Regions from separate parts of the Streptomyces sp. Wb2n-11 genome, predicted to be linked through region 1. Evidence: riboswitches for the same ligand, from Rfam matches in the RefSeq annotation. Region 1 holds a riboswitch; the other holds the start of a gene.
What was found. Region 1 has a riboswitch for cyclic di-AMP ahead of BN1555_RS03040 (transglycosylase SLT domain-containing protein). Riboswitches for the same ligand answer to the same signal wherever they lie in the genome.

Region 1 (9,478 bases):
CGCGGCGAGCACCGCGGCGATCGCGGAGTCAGCGGCGCCGGGCCCGCCGGAGCGGGCCTTCGCCAGCAGTTCCTCGTGCACCACGTGGCGCATTTCGAGGCCGGGGTGTTCACGGTCGCGCAACGCGTCGAAGACGGGGACGTGGACGGGCGAGGTGTGCAGCAGTGTGAGCATGCTCGTGATGCTAGGGCGTGACCAGGACGTTTCCCCGGCTCGGAGCGGTCTGCGGGCCCGTACGCATGCCGGGTTCGACGGCCGCGCCCTGACCCAGGTGCTCCTCGAGGAGGCGATCCCGTATCAGGACCTGCCGATGCGGGAGGAGCGCGGGGGGCCGGACGGCTTCTTCTCCACCGGCGTACCGGACCTCTCGGACGGCGAACTCCCCTTCCAGGAGCGGGTCGTCGCCGCCCACCCGGATCTGGAGGAGCTGAGGCGTCGGCCGCCGCCCGGTGCGGGCGTGCCCGCACGACCGAGCGCGTGCAGGCGGACGAGGCCGGCAAGGAGTGGCCGCGGGACTGCCACCTCGCCAGCACCGAATCGCCTGCACCGAAGGGAATCCCGCCGTGCTCAAGGGACCTGACGATCCGTTGCTGGAGCCTCTGGACGCCTGCCTCGACTCCCCGCTCCCCTCCCCGTGACTGCCCAGTCCTTCCGGGTTGATCGCCGCGGCGGACCTGCGGCTGCTGCCGAGCGACGGCTTCGCCGCACTCGGGGAGCATCTGGCCGCCGACAGCGGCCGGGCACCGGGCTGGGTGCGGCACCCCCGCGCGCTCGGCGCCGCACCTGTTGGAGGGACGCGTCAAGGCGTGGACCGGCTGGAAGCCGGTCCACTTCGAGGCGGCGGCAGCCGAACTGGGCGAGTCGGAGCCGGTGTTGCGCACGGACCGCCGCGTCTCCCCGTCCAGACGTCGAGGCGTCGAGGCATCAGGGCGTCGAGGCGTCGAGGCATCAGGGCGTCGACGCCCGGCCCGCTGCCCCCGGCCGGGGAAGCCGGTCGGCATACATCTGGCGACGGTGCCCTCCGGCCCACCGCCCACGCTTTCCCGCGTACACGGGAGGGCCGTAACGGCTGGAGCCGACCGGAAAGGGCCTCGAACCTCCGCATTTCCATATCGGACTAAATACCCCCATGACATGCCATGTCGTATGCATGCAGAGGCGGTTGCGTGCCCGCTCCTGACCGGCGGTGCATCCCAAGTGATATGAGTCACGGCCCTCGACGGCATGATCGAAGCGGCGGAGGGCACAGTTCCGGCCCACAGAAAGAAAGTTGAGTTCTCACTCAAGGCGCGCGACGGAATTTCCTCCGTCCGGAACCGCGACATGGATCTTGCGGAGCAATTTCAGAGCTTGTTCCGCCCGGCCTCTCTCGCTTACGGTCACCGTCAATCCGGGTGGACCGCCGAATCCTGCCGCCGTCCGGAAACCACACCTACTCACGTACGGCAGGAGCGGGGGACCCAGGTAAGCCGCCGATCCGGAATTCCGGAACGGCTTGGGGTGAAGTCGCATTCACATGCGGCCGGGCATCTCCAGCCCGAACCCGACAGCTCACCTCGCAGGCGACGGAGAGGAAATCACCATGCCCGCAAAGGGTAAGCACCGTCGTTCCAGGTACGGCTCACTCACTCGGGGCTTCATCGCCGCGGGTACGGGAGGCGCCGCACTCGTCCTCCCGCTCATCGGCGCGACCTCCGCCGGCGCGGCGCCGCAGGCCGCCGCTGCCGAGAAGGCCGACTCCGTCATCTACGCCGTGATGTCGGGCGACTCGCTCTCCAAGATCGCCGGTGACCACTCCGTGGCCGGCGGCTGGAAGAAGCTGTACCAGGACAACCGGGAGGCCGTCGGCGCCAACCCCTCGCTGATCCGTCCCGGCCTCGAGCTGACGATCGCCAGGGGGGCCGAGGCCAAGACCGAGGCCGAGGCCGAGACGCCGGCGTCCTCCGAGCGGGCCGACCGTTCCGAGCGGAAGACCGCACCGGCCGCCGAAAGCGACGCCCCCGCCGTGGAAACCGCGTCCTATTCCAACGACCTCGACGGCTGGATCAAGGAATCGCTGGCCGTCATGGCCAAGCACGGTATTCCCGGCACGTATGAGGGAATTCACAGGAACATCATGCGTGAGTCCTCGGGCAACCCGCGGGCCATCAACAACTGGGACTCCAACGCTGTCGCCGGCACTCCGTCCAAGGGCCTTCTCCAGGTGATCCAGCCGACGTTCCAGGCCTATCACGTGCCCGGTACGTCGACGGACAGTTACGACCCGGTCGCCAATATCACCGCCGCGTGCAACTACGCCGCCGACCGGTACGGCTCGATCGACAATGTGAACGGCCCCTACTAGAAGGCCCGCGTCCTCGGCCCCGCTCCCCCAGCCGTTCAGGCGGCGGAGCGGGGCCGTCGGCGTTGTCCGTCCGGGCCCGTGAGCCGGGAGGTTCCCGTCGAGCGGCCGCAGCGGCCGCGCACGGGCCTTCTACGCCGCGTTCCCGACCTCGCGGTCCCCCTCCCCTCGCAGGGCGGCCCTCCGCCTCGGTGAACGACATCTCCGGCGGCGGGTCTCGGGGCATGGCGGAACATGCGGGTGAGGTGGACCACACCGAGCCCCAGCCGGACGAGGCCCAGGGTGAACGCCTCGCCGCCGAGGCCGTACAGCGGGCAAGGATCCGCCACCGCACCGGTCCCGGATGCGACGACGTACGACAGCGGGCCCGGGCCGCCTCCGTCGCGGCGCCGGCGCGCGCAGGTGACGGGGGACCGCGACATTGACGAACGTGAAGGCGACGGTCCACCCCGGAGCGGCACGCCGGGGAACCGTGCCTGCGGGTACGCCCCACCGATGAGCCGGATGGTCATCGGGAGGAAGAGGTAGCCGAGCCGGGGCGCCGTGACAGATCGCGAGTCCGGTCCGCCCGGTGCCGCGGACGTCGAAGACCACGAACCGGCCCCTCGGGCCGTAGGACTCGCTGGGCAGCCGCTTTCCCGTCCTTCCCCGCCGTGTCATGCGCCTCAGGACTTCCGCTCACGTCCCGGTCACCGCGACCGTGGCGCGGCCGCCGCCCGCTGCCCGCGGGGGGCGGCCGCTGTGCGCCGGCCGCTCCCCGGCGGCCGGCGGCCGGTCAGCCGATCCGGCCGGTACCCGCGCCCGCCGTCACCGAGGCGACGACGGAGGAGGCCGGCTCCGCCGTGTAGCTGTACGGCGGGTTCGTGAAGGAGCCCGTACGGGATATCTCAGTCGCGGCGCCTCCGAGGTCGTTGCCGCGCAGCACCGCGTACCCGTCGACGTCACTGCTGCGGCTGGTGGTCACGGCGAGCTTCGTCGTACGGAAGACGTTGTTCTCGACGAGCATCTGCGCGCCCATGCGGGAGTGCACGGCGGTGTCGGCGCCCTGTACGTAGTTGTCGTAGAAGTGGCCGGTGCCGAAGCGCAGACTGGGGATGCGCGAGAAGACGTTGCTGAAGTGGTTGTGGTGGTACGTCACACGCAAGTGCCCGGTGTCCTCGGCCGCGTTGTTGTCGCTGTGGCCGACGAGGCTGCCCTTGAAGTGGTCCTTGAAGGTGTTCCAGGACACGGTGACGGAGTCGGACGCGTGCGTGATGTCCAGAAGTCCGTCGTAGTAGTCCTTGTCGCCCTGGTTGCGGTCGGCGGAGAAGGCGTTGTGGTCGATCCACACCTTCGTGGACTTCTGGACGGTGATGCCGTCGGCGGGGGCCACGGGCTTGCTGATGTTCAGGTTGCGGACGACGACATTCGTCTTCTCCTTGATCCGCAGCCCGCCACCGGTGAAGCCGGAGGACGAACCGACGCCCAGGACGGTGGTGTTGGATCCGATGTCGACCTGTCCGGACAGCGGGATGAGCCCGGACACCTTCACGACCTTGGCCGAATCGCTCGCGACGGCGGTCTTGAAGGCGGCGAGCGTGGAGACGGTGGTGGCAGGTGCGTTGCCACCGCCCGTGGTGCCGGCGCCGAAGCCGATGGGCGCGGCTTCGGCGGCGCCCGCCGAGTCGGGGGCCAGCGTGGTGAGAGCGAAGGCGGCCGCGCAGCCGGCGGCGAGTGCGGCGAGACGCCGCGGGGTGGTGAGGGTACGGAGATCGCTCATGAGGGGGGTCCTTCCCTGGGTGGGGGGATGAGCGGGTGACGTGAGCCGGGCTCGCGGAGGACCGCGCGTCCCGGTCCCCGGTGTCCGTGCGTGGTGTTGCCGTCGATCTGCCGTCAGTACGCGGTGGGCCAGCCGCCGTTCCAGCTCAGCAGGTTGAGGCCGAGCTTGGGCGCGCCGGCGTCATTGCCGTCGTAGTAGTGGTAGACGAGCAGGTCGCCGTCGGAGTCGGGCATGATGTCCTGCCCGCCGGGGCCGATCACGGATCCTTGTGACGCCATGACCACGGTGCCGCCGTCGTTGTTCATGGGGACGCCGTTGCGGTCGTAGTACGGCCCGGTGGGGCTGGTGGCCCGGCCGACCTTGATCTTGTACGTGGAGGCGGTGCCGCTGCAGCAGGTGTCGTACGAGGCGAAGAGGTAGTAGTACCCGTTCCGCTTGACCACGGTCGGGCCCTCCACCGCCCTCGCCCCCGTGGGGCGCGAGGCGAGCGAGTGGCGGGTGGTGTCCCCCGCGTACTGCTTGCCGGTCCCGGGGTCGAGGCGGATCATCTTGATCCCGCTCCAGTGGGAGCCGAAGGCCAGCCACCACTTGCCGTCGCCGTCGACGAACAGGTCCGGGTCGATGGCGTTGTAGTCACTGCTGGAGGTGGAGGAGTAGACGATGCCCTGATCGCTCCAGCTGCCCGGCAGGCCGGTCGAGGAGGTGGCGAGGCCGATGGCGGAGGTGTTGGAGCCGAAGCTCGAAACGGAGTAGTACATCAGGTACCGGCCGCCGTGGTACGAGATGTCGGGTGCCCACGGGTCGTTCGCGGACGAGTAGCGCGACCACCAACCGGGCGGTGAGGAAAGGGCGTTGCCGTTGCGGCTGAAGGCGGTGCGGTCGGTGGAGGTACGGGACTCCAGGTAGCCGTGGGTGGAGTAGAGCAGGTACCGGCCGTCCGACTTGCGGAGCATGGTCGGGTCGTGGACGACCACGTCCCCCGTAACCCTTCCGGGTCCGGGATAGGCGGAGGCGCTCGACGGCATCAGGGCCAGCATGACGGCGGCGGGCAGGGCGAGGAACGAAGATCTGCGCAGAGTGCGGCTCACACGCTTCTCCTTCAACTCGGTGGTTCACATGACGCATTGTTCGAAATGTCGAACAATGATCGCGACTTCGGACGTGATACTGAACGGGAAAAACGGGGGCCGCGCACCGGACAGCGATGGTGCGAACGGGAGCGGGGCGACCACTCGGCGCCCTGGAACCGGACGCCGGCAACGGACTCGCGGCGGGGCCCCCCGGGCCGAGAGTGGCACGCCCCCCACCCCCGGGGCAATACCCTTGCACTCCTTCCAGAGTTCACCCGTTCAGACAAAGTTCATGAATAAAAACAATCCTTCCCCCGGCCCGACCCCCCTTCCGGTGCGCACCTTCCCCCTTCCGGGCCTGCTCGCACAGCCCGCACGCCCAGCAGAACCGGAGGCAACAGGGGGTGGTGCGGAGGTGGCCCGCCAGAAACGTCATGTCCACCTGATTGACATGAACCCGTCCTCTCTCTAGTTTCTCGGCAACCGACCGAGTTCATGAACATGAACACGGCGGGCTGTGACTCATCAAGGAGGAGCACCATGGCCCTACGCGACAAAAACCGGCGAGCCATGCCGACATCCCGCGTTCTCCTGTCCGCCCTGGCTCTCGCCCTGCCGGCCGTACTGATCGGCAGCGGTCCCGCCGCGGCGGCCGCCTGGCCCACGCCGGCCGGGCAGAAGGCCGTCCCCACCACGATCAAGGTGAGCGGGGTCGTGGACGGCAAGATGGTCCGTCACTACGGCAGCGGAGACCTCGGTTCCGGCGGTCAGGACGAGGGCCAGGGACCGCTCTTCGAGCTGGCCGACGGCGCCACGCTCAAGAACGTGATCCTCGGCTCCCCGGCCGCCGACGGCATCCACTGCAAGGGCACCTGCACGCTCCAGAACGTCTGGTGGGAGGACGTCGGCGAGGACGCCGCCACCTTCAAGGGCACCTCCGCGTCCCAGACCATGACCATCGACGGCGGCGGCGCCCGCAAGGCGTCCGACAAGGTCTTCCAGCACAACGGCCCCGGCACGATGGTCATCAAGAACTTCCAGGTCAACGACTTCGGGAAGCTCTACCGTTCGTGCGGCAACTGCAGCAAGCAGTACCAGCGCCACGTGGTGATCCAGAACGTGACCGTCACCGCTCCCGGCAAGTCCCTCGCCGGCATCAACTCCAACTACGGCGACACCGCCCGGCTCTCGGCCGTCACCATCGTCGGCGACAGCAGCCGCAACATCGTCCCCTGCGAACGCTACAAGGGCGTCACCAGCGGCGAACCCACCAAGCTCGGCAGCGGACCGGACCCCACGCACTGTCTGTACAGCGCCTCCAGCATCACCTACAAGTAGCCGGCGCCCCCCACACCGAACTCTCCGAGCAGAGGAACCCCCCATGGCAGAACTCCCTCTCCGCAAGAGAAAACCCGGACTTCGCGGCGGCACCGGCCCGGCCGGCAGCAAGGTGGAGCCCCTCGACGCCGGTGGTGCCGCCTGGGACCCCCGCCGGGGAAACACCGGCGGGAACGCCCACTCCTTCGCGCGGACGAGCAGCACGTCCAGCGTGAACCCGGACACGGACGGCTTCCCGCGGGCCCTCGGACGGCGCGGCGAGGCGAGTCCCTCCACGTACCGGTCCAGCGTGCGGGCGGGTGCTGAGGTCTTCACCCGCAAGGGCCGGCCGGACACGAGTTCGTACGCCGCCACCGCCGGGTAGCGCGTCCGCCAGAAGCGGCACGGACACCGGGCCGGCTCCGCCCCCACGGGCGGCGCCGGCCTCGGTGCGTGGCAGGGTGCGGCCGGTCAGCGGGCGTACACCGCCGGCCTCGGCGGAGTCGGCATCCTGTCGCCGATGAAGAAACTCGGGTGGGGCGGCTGGTTGTAGGCCGTGTTCTGCCAGGCGACGGCCTCGCGGTACTGGACGTCGTGCATCAGCGTGGTGATGCGCGTGGTGGTGACCGCGGTCGTGGTGTACACGCGCAGCGCGCTGCTGTCGGTGGTGCGCCAGACGACTTCCTCGCGCCAGTCGCCGAAGAGGTCACCGCTGAGGGCGGGGGTCGCCTTGGTGCCGTTGTTGGAGGCCACCCCGCTGCCGGTCAGCAGACGCGTCTCCCCGCCGGTGCCGTACTTGTCGACGCGGGTGCCGTCGAGCAGTTCCCGTACGGGATCGGCGTCCCACCAGGCCAGGAAGTTCGTCGAGGACGGCTTGCGGCCCACGATCCGCCCGGCCGGGTCGCGTACGCCGTCGCCCCCGGTCGAGGACCAGGACTCGGCGCCCGCGCTGCCCGCCCAGATGTCGGCGGACACTCCTCGGCCGTTGTCGCCGCCCGCCGGGGTCGACCACAGGATCTGACCGGTGCGCGCGTCCGCCATCCAGGAACTCGGCTTGGTGCTGTCCTCGTCGACCTTGAACACCTCCAGGCCGCTCCGGGAGGGGGCGAGGTCGCCGACGTGCAGGGCGTCCCCGTGGCCGTTGCGGGTGTTCCACAGCCCGCGGCCCGTGTCGTCGACGGCCATGGAGCCGTAGACGATCTCGTCGCGGCCGTCGGCGTCCACGTCCGCGACGGAGAGGTTGTGGTTTCCCTGGCCGGCGTACGCGCTGTTGCCGGACGCGCTGGAGTCGAAGGTCCAGCGCTTGGTCAGCCTGCCGTCGCGGAAGTCCCAGGCCGCGATGACACTGCGCGTGTAGTAACCGCGCGCCATGACGATGCTCGGCCGCTGTCCGTCGAGGTAGGCGGTGGCGGCGAGGAAGCGGTCCACGCGGTTGCCGTACGAGTCGCCCCACGAGGAGACGGTCCCGCGGGGCGGGTCGTAGTCGACGGTGGAGAGCGCCGCACCCGTCCGGCCGCTGAACACCGTGAGGAACTCGGGGCCGGTGAGGATGTAGCCCCCGGAGTTGCGGTGATCGGCACCGGCGTTGCCGATGACCGTGCCCCGGCCGTCGCGGGTGCCGTCGGCCGTCTTCATGGCGATCTCGGCGGACCCGTCCCCGTCGTAGTCGTACACCTGGAACTGCGTGTAGTGGGCGCCCGCCCTGATGTTGCGTCCCAGGTCGATGCGCCACAACCGGGTGCCGTCGAGCCGGTAGGCGTCCATCAGGACGTTCCCGGTGTACCCGGACTGGGAGTTGTCCTTGGCGTTGGACGGATCCCACTTCACCACGAACTCGTAGCGCCCGTCGCCGTCGAGGTCGCCGACGCTGACGTCATTGGCGCTGTACGTGAAGCCGTCACCGGCCGGTGGGACCTGGAGCGGCACGTCGCGGTAACCGCTGCCGAAGGCCAGCGCCGGGGCGGACGGCGCCTGCTCCACTCCCCCGACGACGGCGCGCACCGTGTACGTGCTGCCCGCAGCGGCTCCGGAGTCGTAGTGGTTCGTCGACCCGGTGATCGGGGAGGCGTTGACCCTGACCGAGCCCCGGTAGAGGTTGAACGCCACGGTGTCGGGGTCGGTGGCGAGCCAGCGCCAGCTGACGAAGTTCCCGGTGCCCGAGCGGACGCTGACCAGGCCGCGGTCCAGGTCCTCCACCTGCCGCGCGGCGGCCGCCGCGGGCTGCGCCGCTCGCGGGGCGGCGGACTCGGGAAGTACCTGCGCGCCGGCCGTCCGGGAGGCCGCGGGGATCGCGGACGCATGGGTCGCCGCGCCGGCGCCGGACAGGAGCGCCAGCGCCGCACCGGCGCACAACAGCCTCCGGGCCCTGGGGATTCTTTGTGAGACGTGCGGTGTCATCTGGGGGGTCCCTTCTTCGTCGGAGCGGCCCGGTGGTGACGCCGACCAGCTTTAAAACGATTCAAAAGCGGACCGTGCGGGACGCGCGCCGGAATCGGTGTGGGAGCGCTCCCAAGGTCCCTGCTGGAGGACTGCCCGTCAAGATCTGGCGCAGAACTTTCCGTACTCCGTACCGCCCCGGGCCGGCCGGGCCGCGCGCCCGGCACGACACCCGGCGTGGCAGTCGTGTCAGCCGTCGAGGACGGCAAGGACGGCGAGGCCGAGCCTGCGGGGGCGGTCCGGGTCCACGATCACGAGACCGGCGGGGTGGTGTGCGCGGCAGGCACCCCGGGGGGCGCTCAACGGCTCTCCGCATCCGGCCGCGCCGCTGTCCGGCGAGGGCACCGGGGTGAAGCGATTCCTGAAGGAGGCCGCGCCGGCTGCCCCCCTACTCCTCGGTCTGGGCGGCTTCCGCCTGCTCCTTGCTGCGCTTGCCGAGGACCACGGCCGCCGCGAGCGCGCTGCCGGCGAAGGCCAGCGCCACGGTCCATGGCTGGTCGAACCGGTGCCCCGTCGCGTGGTCCACCGAGTAACGGCCCGCTCCGGTGATGCCGA
Region 2 (9,478 bases), 3.0 Mb from region 1:
CGTGGCTCGATTCGATTCGCCGACGGCGCGCACAGCCGCCGTCGCCTTCCCATGCCTTCTTCAGGCTCCCGGGGAGGGACCTCAGTGACACGTCATGCCCTTGTACGCGGCACGATCGCCGCAGCCGTGGGAATCGGCCTCACCGCAGGCCTGACGCCGCTGCAAGCAGCGGTGGCGGACGGCGGGACACAAGCGGCTGAAGGGGTCGTGATTCCGGCGGAACTCCGCACCACTGTCCGGGACGCCACTTTGCAGGGTCCCATCGTCGGTGGCGCTGACGGCACCGGGCGGCAAGGCGTGTTCCATACCGAGGAAGGCCGGAACGGCGGACTGTGGACCCGGTTCGCGGACGGGGAGACGTTTCCGGTCAGTGCTCACGAGAACGGCGTTCCCGGCCGTGCCACCGGAAGTGACGTACTGGCCTTCACGGAGGGGCACGGCGTCATCGAGCTCCGGGACGCGGCAGACGGTTCGGTCCGTACGGTCGCTGTCCCCGAGGGCCAGGAGCACCGCGCGACGTACGGCTCGACTGTCCTGACCGCCGAGAAGGTCGTGAACAGCGACGGTACGAGTACGACCTTGCTGCACCTGCTTTCGCCGGGCGCAGAGGGAGCGACCCGTGATGTGCGCGTCACCGGGCTGCCCGAGGGCACAGTGTTCCGGTCACCCGCCACAGGCGACGACACCTCCGTTGTCCTGAGGGCAGATGTCGACGGCACACAGCGTCTGATCCTCGTCGATAAATCGACGGGGATGGTGAGTGGGGTCACTCCACCGTTGGGGGCACCGTTTTGGACTCCCGAGCTGACGCCGGACCGCCTCACTCTCTACAGCTCGGCCGAACGCACCGTGTTGTCCGTTCCTCGTGACGACCTCTCAGCCGTCCCGACCGTGCTGAAGCTCGGGGCGGAGCTGTCCAGTCCCACGACCGGCTGGGCGGTTGTCGGGGAATGGCTCGTTTACCAGTCCACCGCGTCCCTGGCGCTGCAGGCGGTGCCACTCGCCGGAGGCCCGTCGATCATGCTGCTGCGGAGCAGTAAAAGGCGCGTGCTGGCGGGCCCGGACGGTACGGCAGTGACGGTCGGCGGCTACAAGGCCGACGATTGGGGTATTCGTCGCGTGACCGCCGGTCCGGACGGCAGGCCGCAGGTGACGATGGTCAAGAAGCTGCCACCTGTGTCCGCCACCGTGGAAGGGCTGTCTCTCGCCCAGGGACGCCTCGGCTTCACCGACAACAGCACGGGCGCGAAGCGAGACTACGGCCGCACGCTCAGCCCCAGCGGCACGCCGACGTACGGAGAGCGCGGCCGGCTCACCGACCACGCCTACGACGTGCCGGCGTGCGCGGACGGCGACGCGGCCTGCGGCGCGCTCCACGGCGTCGGTGACGGGCGGTTCGCGCGGCTGGACCGGGACACCGCCGAGCGGGACCTGGTCCGCGTCGAAGGGCCGGACGCCGACGACGACAGCACGCTGGTGGTCCCCGAGGGCGGAGAGATCACCTCCGTCACCCCGGACCACCTGGTCCACACCTCCGAGGCGGCGGGAAAGCAGACCGTCCACCGCCTCTCCGACGGCAAGGTCCTCGTCCGGCGCGCCCCCGGTGCCGCCGCCGTCTGGGCGGGCCGGCTGTGGACCGCGGGCACGGCGAAGGGCGTGGTCACCGCGCGGGACCTCGCCGCCGGGACGACCGCCGAAACGGCGGGCACCGGCGCGGGCTGCGTGCCCGACGAGCTCCAGGCGGTCGGCCGATGGCTGTACTGGAGCTGCCCCTCGGGCGGCCCCGCCGGGGTGTACGACCGTACGACGAAGAAGTCCGTGCCGGTGCCTTCGGGCGAGGCGCTGCTCGGCGACGGATGGCTGGTCACGCACGACAGGGCCGCCGGGAGGCTCGTGCTCACCACGGTGGACACCGGACAGGCCCGGAGCCGTACCGCCGGCGAGCTGCCCGACACGGGGGTCCCGCAGCGGCATGTGCGGTGGACCGTCGACCGCTTCGGCGGGAACGCCGCGTACGTGGACGACCAGGAGCGGACGCGTCTGATCCCGTCCGGTGTCCTCGGGCAGCCCATGACCGCCGCCGGAACGCCGGAAGACCACCCCGAGATCACGCCGCGCACCCTCGACGCCGTACCCCAGGACGTCACCACCACTGCGCTGTCCAAACCGGCCGCGTCCTGGACGCTGACGCTGCGCGACAGGGCCACCGGCAAGGTCGTCGACACGGTGCGGGGCGGGGCCGCGCGCGAGCGGCTCACCGCCCACTGGCACGGCACGGTCCGGAACGTGCCGGGTGACGTCCCCTTCCCGAACGGCACCTACGCCTGGACGCTCTCCGCCGCACCGGCGGACGGCAACGGCCCCGCGCTGCGGCGGACCGGGACCGTCAGGCTGCGGGGGGCGGGACCGGTGCGCCACGACTTCGCCCTGGGCGACGCCGTCGGCGACCTGCTGACGCTCAACAGCTCCGGTTCCCTCACCTTCCACCACGGAACGGCAGGGGGGAAGTTCTCCGGCAAGACGTCGGGCAGCGGCTGGCCGGCGTCGGCGTACGCGGTGCCGTTCGGTGACGTGAACGGCGACCGGTGCAATGACGTGCTGGTGCGGCAGCCGTCGGGCGAGCTGCGTGCGTACAAGCCCCGCTGCGGGAAGGCGCTGACGCCGTCGACCGCGTACACCTCGATCGGGACGGGCTGGGGGCGGTACGACGTGCTGACGTCCCCCGGCGACATGAACGGTGACGGCCGTACGGACCTGGTGGCACGTCAGGCGTCGACGGGAGACATGTACTTCTACGCGGGCGCGGCCGGCGGGAAGTTCAGCGCCAAGGTGCGGATCGGCACGAACTGGAAGACGTACGGGCGGATCGCCGGTGTCGGCGACATCACCGGCGACGGCAAGGCGGATCTGCTCGGGCACGACAGGTCGGGCGGGTTGTGGCGCTACGACGGTACGGGGAACGGCACGTTCAAGGGGCGGGTCCAGGTCTTCAAGGACTGGGGCCGGTCGTACAACGCCGTCGTCGGCGTCGGTGACCTGAACGGTGACGGCAAGGCGGACATCGTCGAACGCGACTCCGCCGGAAAGCTGTTCCGCAACAACGGCGACGGCCGCGGTTCCTTCGGCAGCCGCACGCAGATCGCCACCGGCTGGCAGAACTACAGGGGTCTGTTCTAGGGTCCCGGCAGACTCCGACGGGCTCGGTAACCGATACCCGATCGGCTGCCGGGCCCGCTGCGGCTATGCTCGGGGGTGACGCGCCGAGGGCCGTTAGCTCAATTGGCAGAGCAGCGGACTTTTAATCCGTTGGTTGTGGGTTCGAGTCCCACACGGCCTACCGCCCGAGGCGGCCGGGGATCCCCGGCCGGTCCGCACGTCAGCGCCCCGCCGGGCTCGTCCCGGCCGGGGCGCTTTCGTGTCTTCGGACCCGGGCGCGTCCGCGTGCGCGCCGGCTCGTGCCTGGGAAGACTGGGGGCATGACGGACAAGGCACTCCTCGAAGGCGGCCCGGACGACCTGCGCGATCGGATCGTCCCGATCACTCCTCCCGGGCAGGAACTGAAGATTCCGCACCGCGGCGGGTACGAACACTTCAAGGTCACGACGAGGCACCAGGACAGTGACGAAGGACGGCTGACCGTCTACGAGTGGTGGGAGCGGACGGAGGTCGCCGAGTAGCTCCGGCGGACAACGCCCATCGGCCGGAAAGGTGTTGGGCGCGGTCGTTGCAGTGACGCCGTGGCCGTCCGGGGGATCGTCCTCAACGGTGGTTCCAGCTCGGGCAAGTCGGTCATCGCGCGCTGCTTGCAGGCCGTACTGCCCGAGACCGGCGGGATCGGGTTCGGGGCGGACGGGCAGGCGTCCGTGGGAGACGGGTTCCGGGCGCTGGACGTGGCGTGGAGCCGTGGGGTCGCCGAGATGGCGCGTGCGGGGGTACGGATCGTCGTCGACGGGGTCCTCCTCGGCGGGGCGGCCTCGCAGGACCGCTGGCGGACCGCCCCCGACGGGCTCGGTGTGCTGTGGATCGGGGTGCGGTGCGAGAGCGCTGTCGCCGCCGGGCGCGAGGTGGCCCGCGGGGACCGGGTGCCGGGGACGGCGGCGGCGCAGGCGGAGCTCGTGCACCGCGGTGTCGTGTACGACCTGGAAGTCGGCACCACGCGGACCGAGTCCCTGAAGTGCGCGCGCGTGATCGCCGCGCAGGCGTAAATGGTCGGAGCCGGTCCCCGAATGGCGTAGAGTTGGGTTCAACGACGCGGGGTGGAGCAGCTCGGTAGCTCGCTGGGCTCATAACCCAGAGGTCGCAGGTTCAAATCCTGTCCCCGCTACTGAAGACGAAGGTCCGGATCTCGGAAGAGATCCGGACCTTCGTCGTTCGCGGCTCGCACGAGGGCGCCGCCGTCCCCCGGTCGGCTGCCCCCGGACGGCCGTGCGGCGCGGCTACGGCCAGCCTGGGCTGGGCACGGTACCGTCCGCACGCGGATGCGGAGCGAGCGGGAGACCACAGGTGGGGAAGCAAGGCGGAGCGGGCGTCGACGCCGTGGGGACGGCCCGGCACTTCCTCCGGGCACTGCCGGCGCTGCTGATCGTCGGCGGGCTCGTCTTCGACGTCGTCACGCCGCCGCACTTCACCGCGTCACCGCTCTTCGCCGCCGCCCCGCTGATCGCCGCGCCGTTCTTCTCCCTGCGCAACACGCTCCTCGCCGGGGGCGCCGCGGTCGCCGCCGTCGTGGGGCTGCACCTGTACAACGACACCTCGACCGAGATCGAGTCCGTGACCGAACTGGTCACCGTCGTCACCGTCGCCGTCCTCGCGCTGGTCATCAACCGCGTCGTGCGCCGCAGCGGCGAGCAGCTCGCCTCCGCCCGCACCATCGCCGAGGCGGCCCAGCGTGCCGTGATCCCCACGCCCCCCGCCCGGATCGCCGGCCTGCACGTCGCGGCGCGGTACGAGGCCGCGCAGGCGGACGCGTTCATCGGCGGGGACCTCTTCGCCGTGCAGGACACACCGGCCGGGGTACGGCTGGTGGTCGGCGACGTACGCGGGAAGGGCCTCGACGCGGTGGAGGCGGTGGCCGTCGTCATCGGGGCGTTCCGGGAGGCCGCCGAGCAGGAGAGGTCGCTCGAAGGTGTCGTGCAGCGGTTGGAACGGGCGCTCATGCGGGAGGGCGCGCGGCGGGACGGGATCGACGCCTTCGAGGGGTTCACGACCGCCGTGCTCGCCGAGATCCCGCGCGGCCAGGGTGTCGTGCGGCTGGTCAACCGCGGCCATCCTGAGCCGCTCATGCTGTACGCCGACGGGGCTCTCACGGAGATCGTGCCGGACGAGGCCGCGCTGCCGCTGGGGATGGGCGAGCTGGGGACCTGGCCCGACCGGGCCCAGGAGCGCGCGTTCCCGCCGGGCGCCACGCTGCTGCTCTTCACGGACGGCCTCTCCGAGGCCAGGAACGCCGACGGCGTCTTCTACGATCCGCCCGCGCGGCTGCGCGGGCGGATCTTCCCGGGCCCCGAGGAACTGCTGGACGCGATCACCGACGACGTACGGCTGCACACGCACGGGGCCGCCACGGACGACATGGCCCTGCTGGCGGTCGCGCGGCCCGCCGAGGGACAGCCGGACCGCCGCCGGACCGTGAGCCTGGTCAGGCGGGTGGCGTCACACCCGTCGCGCCCGTCCCACCCGGCACCCTCGTCGCACCGAACCAGTGGAGACTCTGACCGTGCGGAGCGGTGAAGGCGACCACGCGCTCGTCGAGGGCGAGGGTGAGCAGGTGCTCGTCGTCGGGGGCGGGGGCGTCGAGCCGGGGCAGCACGGTGTGGTGCTCGTTGGAGATCCAGTGGCCCGGCAGCTCGCGGACGAGCGCGGCGAACTCCTCGCGGCGGGCGAGCGGCAGGTAGGTCAGTACGGCGGTGTGGAAGACGACCAGGGTGGCGTCCGCCGGGGCTTCGGCGGCCAGCGCCGGGAGTTCGTCGACGAGGTCGCCGCGGACGATGCGGGGGCGGGGCGCCGTACGTACGGCCTCGATGGCGGCGAGCTGCTGCCGCGGGCGCTCCGCGCGGCCCGGCCAGATCAGTGACTGGAGCCAGCGGACGTCTTCCTCGTCGGTGGTGTCGAGGGGGTTGAGGTCGATGCCGGCGCGCCAGGCGATGCCGGGCAGCGCGGTGGGGAGGGGTGCGGGGCCCTCCGTACGGCAGTCGAAGGTGACGGGGGAGGAGCCCAGGACGGCGCCGCCGTCGTAGCGGTAGGCGTAGCGGTCGGGGTGGAGGCACAGGCCGGCGGAGGCGCCGACCTCGATGAGGGCGAGGGGCTGCGGGAGCGCGGCGAGGAGGGGCAGCAGGGTGGCGCAGCGGGCGGGCTCGTTGGTCTGGGTGAAGCGGGTCAGCACGACGGCGCGTACGGCGTCCCAGTGGGCCAGGGTCCAGGCGCGGAAGGGCGCCCACCGCTCGGAGGGGCCGCCGAGGAAGCGGACGGCCGCGAGGAGGAGATTGGGCTGCTGCTTGTTGCCGGGCGGCAGGGCGGCGATGAGGGCGCAGAGGTCCTCGTCCTCGCTGATGCGGGCGGTGAGTTCGGCGTAGGCGGGGGAGACGCCGCGCGCCTGCTGTTCGGAGAACTCGCGGTAGCGGTCGGCCACGGACCGCGTGCTGTTGACAACCATGACGACGAAACTAGGCCCGCGACGCTGCGTAGTCGTAAGACGCCACTACGCATAACGATTGACGAACCGTCATGGAAGCGAGGTTTCAGAGTGTCGATCGGGGGCAGATCAACTCGCCCCACTACGACCGCTTGTGTGGTGATTGATTCAGGTCGATATCGTTAACGATCAACGGGAACAGCTTGGAAAGCGGACCTGGTGTCTATTAACGTTCGATAACGCAGCGCGGTCGTCCCAGTCGTCGCAAGAGGCGACACCGTGCGCACGCGCCGAATTCCGCAAGGGAACCGGGGAACCACGTTCCTTGGGGTGAATCGGACTCCTTCGTACCTACGAGGAGCCCGTAGGAGACCTTCCTGCTCCGAACCCGTCAGCTAACCCGGTAGGCGAGAAGGAAGGAAAGGAGCACGCCTCCGTGGCGTCCAACAGGCCTGCCCCCGAAGCCACCCTGCCCTCTTACGGGTACGAGGTACCGAACGCCGCCGGCATTCCCGGTGGCGCGGAGGGAACCTGGGAAGAGTGGAATCCCACCGAGGAGTCCATCCGTCCCGTGCGCGGCCGTCATCGCGTCGCCAAGCAGCGCGGCGGAATCGGCCGTAGTTCCACCGTTCTCGGCGTCGGCGTCATCGCCGCGGTCGGCGCGGGGGCATAGCCACCGCGCAGGACAAGCCGGCCGTCTCGATCTCCCTTCCCGACGCGATCGCGGACTCGCTGCCCGACGCCAAGTCCCTTCCCGGCATAGGCGCCTGGATGCCCGGCGACTCGGGCTCCGGCGGCCAGGCGGGTACGGGCACGGCGGGCCAAGCGACCCTGGCCGCCGCCCCGCTCACCACCGCGGGCGTCTCCACCGCCGACGCGCAGCAGGGCACCACCGACGCGGGCGAGGCACTGCGCGCCCGCATCCTCCAGCAGGCCGAGCAGCAGCAGGACGCGGCCGACACCGAGGCCAAGGTGGCCGCCGAGGCGAAGGCCGCCGAGCAGGCAGCGGCCGAGGCGGCCGAGCAGCAGAGCGCGGCGGAGGCCAAGGCCGAGGAGGAGAAGCGGAAGGCCGAGGAGGAGAAGCGGAAGGCGGAGGAAGAGGCCGCGCGCAAGGCCGAGCAGGAGCGGCTCGCCAAGCTGGCCGCCAGCTACTCGCTGCCGCTCTCTTCGTACACGCTCACCTCCACCTACGGCCAGTCCGGCTCGATGTGGTCCTCCGGCCACCACACCGGCCTGGACTTCGCCGCCCCGAAGGGCACGCCGCTCAAGGCCGTGCACGGCGGCACCATCAAATCGGCGGGCTGGTCGGGCGCGTACGGCTACCGCATCGTCCTGGAGCTCCCGGACGGCACGGAGATCTGGTACTGCCACCTCTCCTCGATGACCGTCACCTCCGGAGAGGTCGGAACGGGCGACGTCATCGGCCGGGTGGGCGCCACCGGCAATGTGACGGGAGACCACCTGCACCTCGAAGTGCACACGCCCGGCGGCGCCGGCATCGACCCGGCCGCGTGGCTGCGGGACAAGGGCCTCACGGTCTGACGGCATTCCCCGCGGTTCCCCTCGATCCCCGGCAGTCCTGGCACACACCCCCCGTCGCCAGGGCTGCCGGCTCTGTTACCGCTGCTGCTGCCGGTACGGGTTGTGGACGGCGTGGTCCCGGTGGGGGGCGGAGCGCTGGGGCGGCGGTCCGTACCACGGCGCCGGCGACGGCCACGGGTACGGCCGGGTCCGCCACGGGGGCGCTGGCGGGGCCCACACCCGGCTCGTCGCCCGCGCCGCGTACTCCAGGGCCGGCCCGGCCACGTCCCTGCGCTGCCACAGGTGGTGCAGCAGCTCCTGCTCGCGTGCGGTGAAGTCCGGGCCCGCCGCGCCGCGGTGGGCCCGGTGGCGCAGGAGGGCCAGGGACGTCGCGAAGACCTCGTACTCGGCGACGGCACGGGCGGCGGCCCGGGACGCGGCCCGCCCGCCGGATGCCGCCTGGTTTCCGTACGGACCGCTTCCGTACGGACCGCTTCCGTACGGACCGCTTCCGTACGCGCGCGCCGCCGCGCCCCGTGCCAGCGAACGGGCCCGCATCGAGGCGAGCGCGGCCGGCTCGGCCGGCCGCAGCCAGCCGGCGGCGGCGTAGGCGGGCAGTTCGGCGGCGATCGTGCGCAGTTCGCGCTGGCGCGTCCAGATCACCAGCCAGGTCAGCAGCGCGAAGGCGGGGACCATGAAGGCGGCGTACACCGCGTAGAAGCCGTACGTCCCGAAGGCCGCGGAGCCGTTCCACAGGGCGTGCACGCCCATGGCGAGCACCAGACCGAGCAGCGGCAGCGCGATCCGCCGCCACCGGCCCGGGCGCCGCTGCGGCGCGAGCGCGGCGAGCCCGAAGCCGATACCCGTCAGCACCGTGAACAGCGGGTGCGCGAACGGCGACATCACGATGCGTACGAAGAAGGTCGCCGCGGTCACCGAGGCGAGGCCGGAGGCACCCGCCGCCTGGTCCTCACCGAAGGCGTTGCCGAGATAGAGGATGTTCTCGGTGAAGGCGAAGCCGGTCGCCGTGAAGCCGGCGACGACCACTCCGTCGACGATCCCGGTGAAGTCCCGTCTGCGGAAAAGGAAGATCAGCAGTATCGCCGCCGCCTTCGCGCTCTCCTCGACGACCGGGGCTATCACCGTCGCGCCGAGGGATTCGGCCCCCGCCGGATCGGCGGTGGCCGTGGCTATCCAACGGGTCGCGAAACTGTTCGCGATGATCGCGACGAGGGCCGCGGCGAACGCGCCCCAGGCGAAGGCGAAGACGAGGTTCCGCCAGGGTTCGGGCTCAACCCGGTCCAGCCAGAGGAACGCGGCGGCCAG

Region 2: linked by a shared signal. The riboswitch ahead of BN1555_RS17070 (M23 family metallopeptidase) and the one ahead of BN1555_RS03040 (transglycosylase SLT domain-containing protein) in region 1 are both predicted to bind cyclic di-AMP.

Annotation. Positions count from the first base shown of each region.
Region 1 covers NZ_CVPB01000001.1:690,197-699,674, forward strand. The annotation lists gene BN1555_RS03030 (arylsulfatase) at 1-174, opposite strand, end outside; cyclic di-AMP (ydaO/yuaA leader) riboswitch at 1,420-1,580, shown strand; gene BN1555_RS03040 (transglycosylase SLT domain-containing protein) at 1,583-2,344, shown strand; gene BN1555_RS03045 (pectate lyase family protein) at 3,117-4,100, opposite strand; gene BN1555_RS03050 (arabinan endo-1,5-alpha-L-arabinosidase) at 4,214-5,137, opposite strand; gene BN1555_RS03055 (pectate lyase) at 5,711-6,508, shown strand; gene BN1555_RS03060 (hypothetical protein) at 6,552-6,872, shown strand; gene BN1555_RS03065 (rhamnogalacturonan lyase) at 6,959-8,884, opposite strand; gene BN1555_RS03070 (DoxX family protein) at 9,312-9,478, opposite strand, start outside.
Region 2 covers NZ_CVPB01000001.1:3,733,377-3,742,854, forward strand. The annotation lists gene BN1555_RS17035 (FG-GAP repeat domain-containing protein) at 298-3,177, shown strand; tRNA gene BN1555_RS17040 (tRNA-Lys) at 3,265-3,337, shown strand; gene BN1555_RS17045 (DUF5988 family protein) at 3,477-3,677, shown strand; gene BN1555_RS17050 (chloramphenicol phosphotransferase CPT family protein) at 3,738-4,205, shown strand; tRNA gene BN1555_RS17055 (tRNA-Met) at 4,251-4,324, shown strand; gene BN1555_RS17060 (PP2C family protein-serine/threonine phosphatase) at 4,504-5,730, shown strand; gene BN1555_RS17065 (DUF2332 domain-containing protein) at 5,639-6,652, opposite strand; cyclic di-AMP (ydaO/yuaA leader) riboswitch at 6,910-7,056, shown strand; partial or broken gene BN1555_RS17070 (M23 family metallopeptidase) at 7,101-8,173, shown strand; gene BN1555_RS17075 (PrsW family intramembrane metalloprotease) at 8,249-9,478, opposite strand, start outside.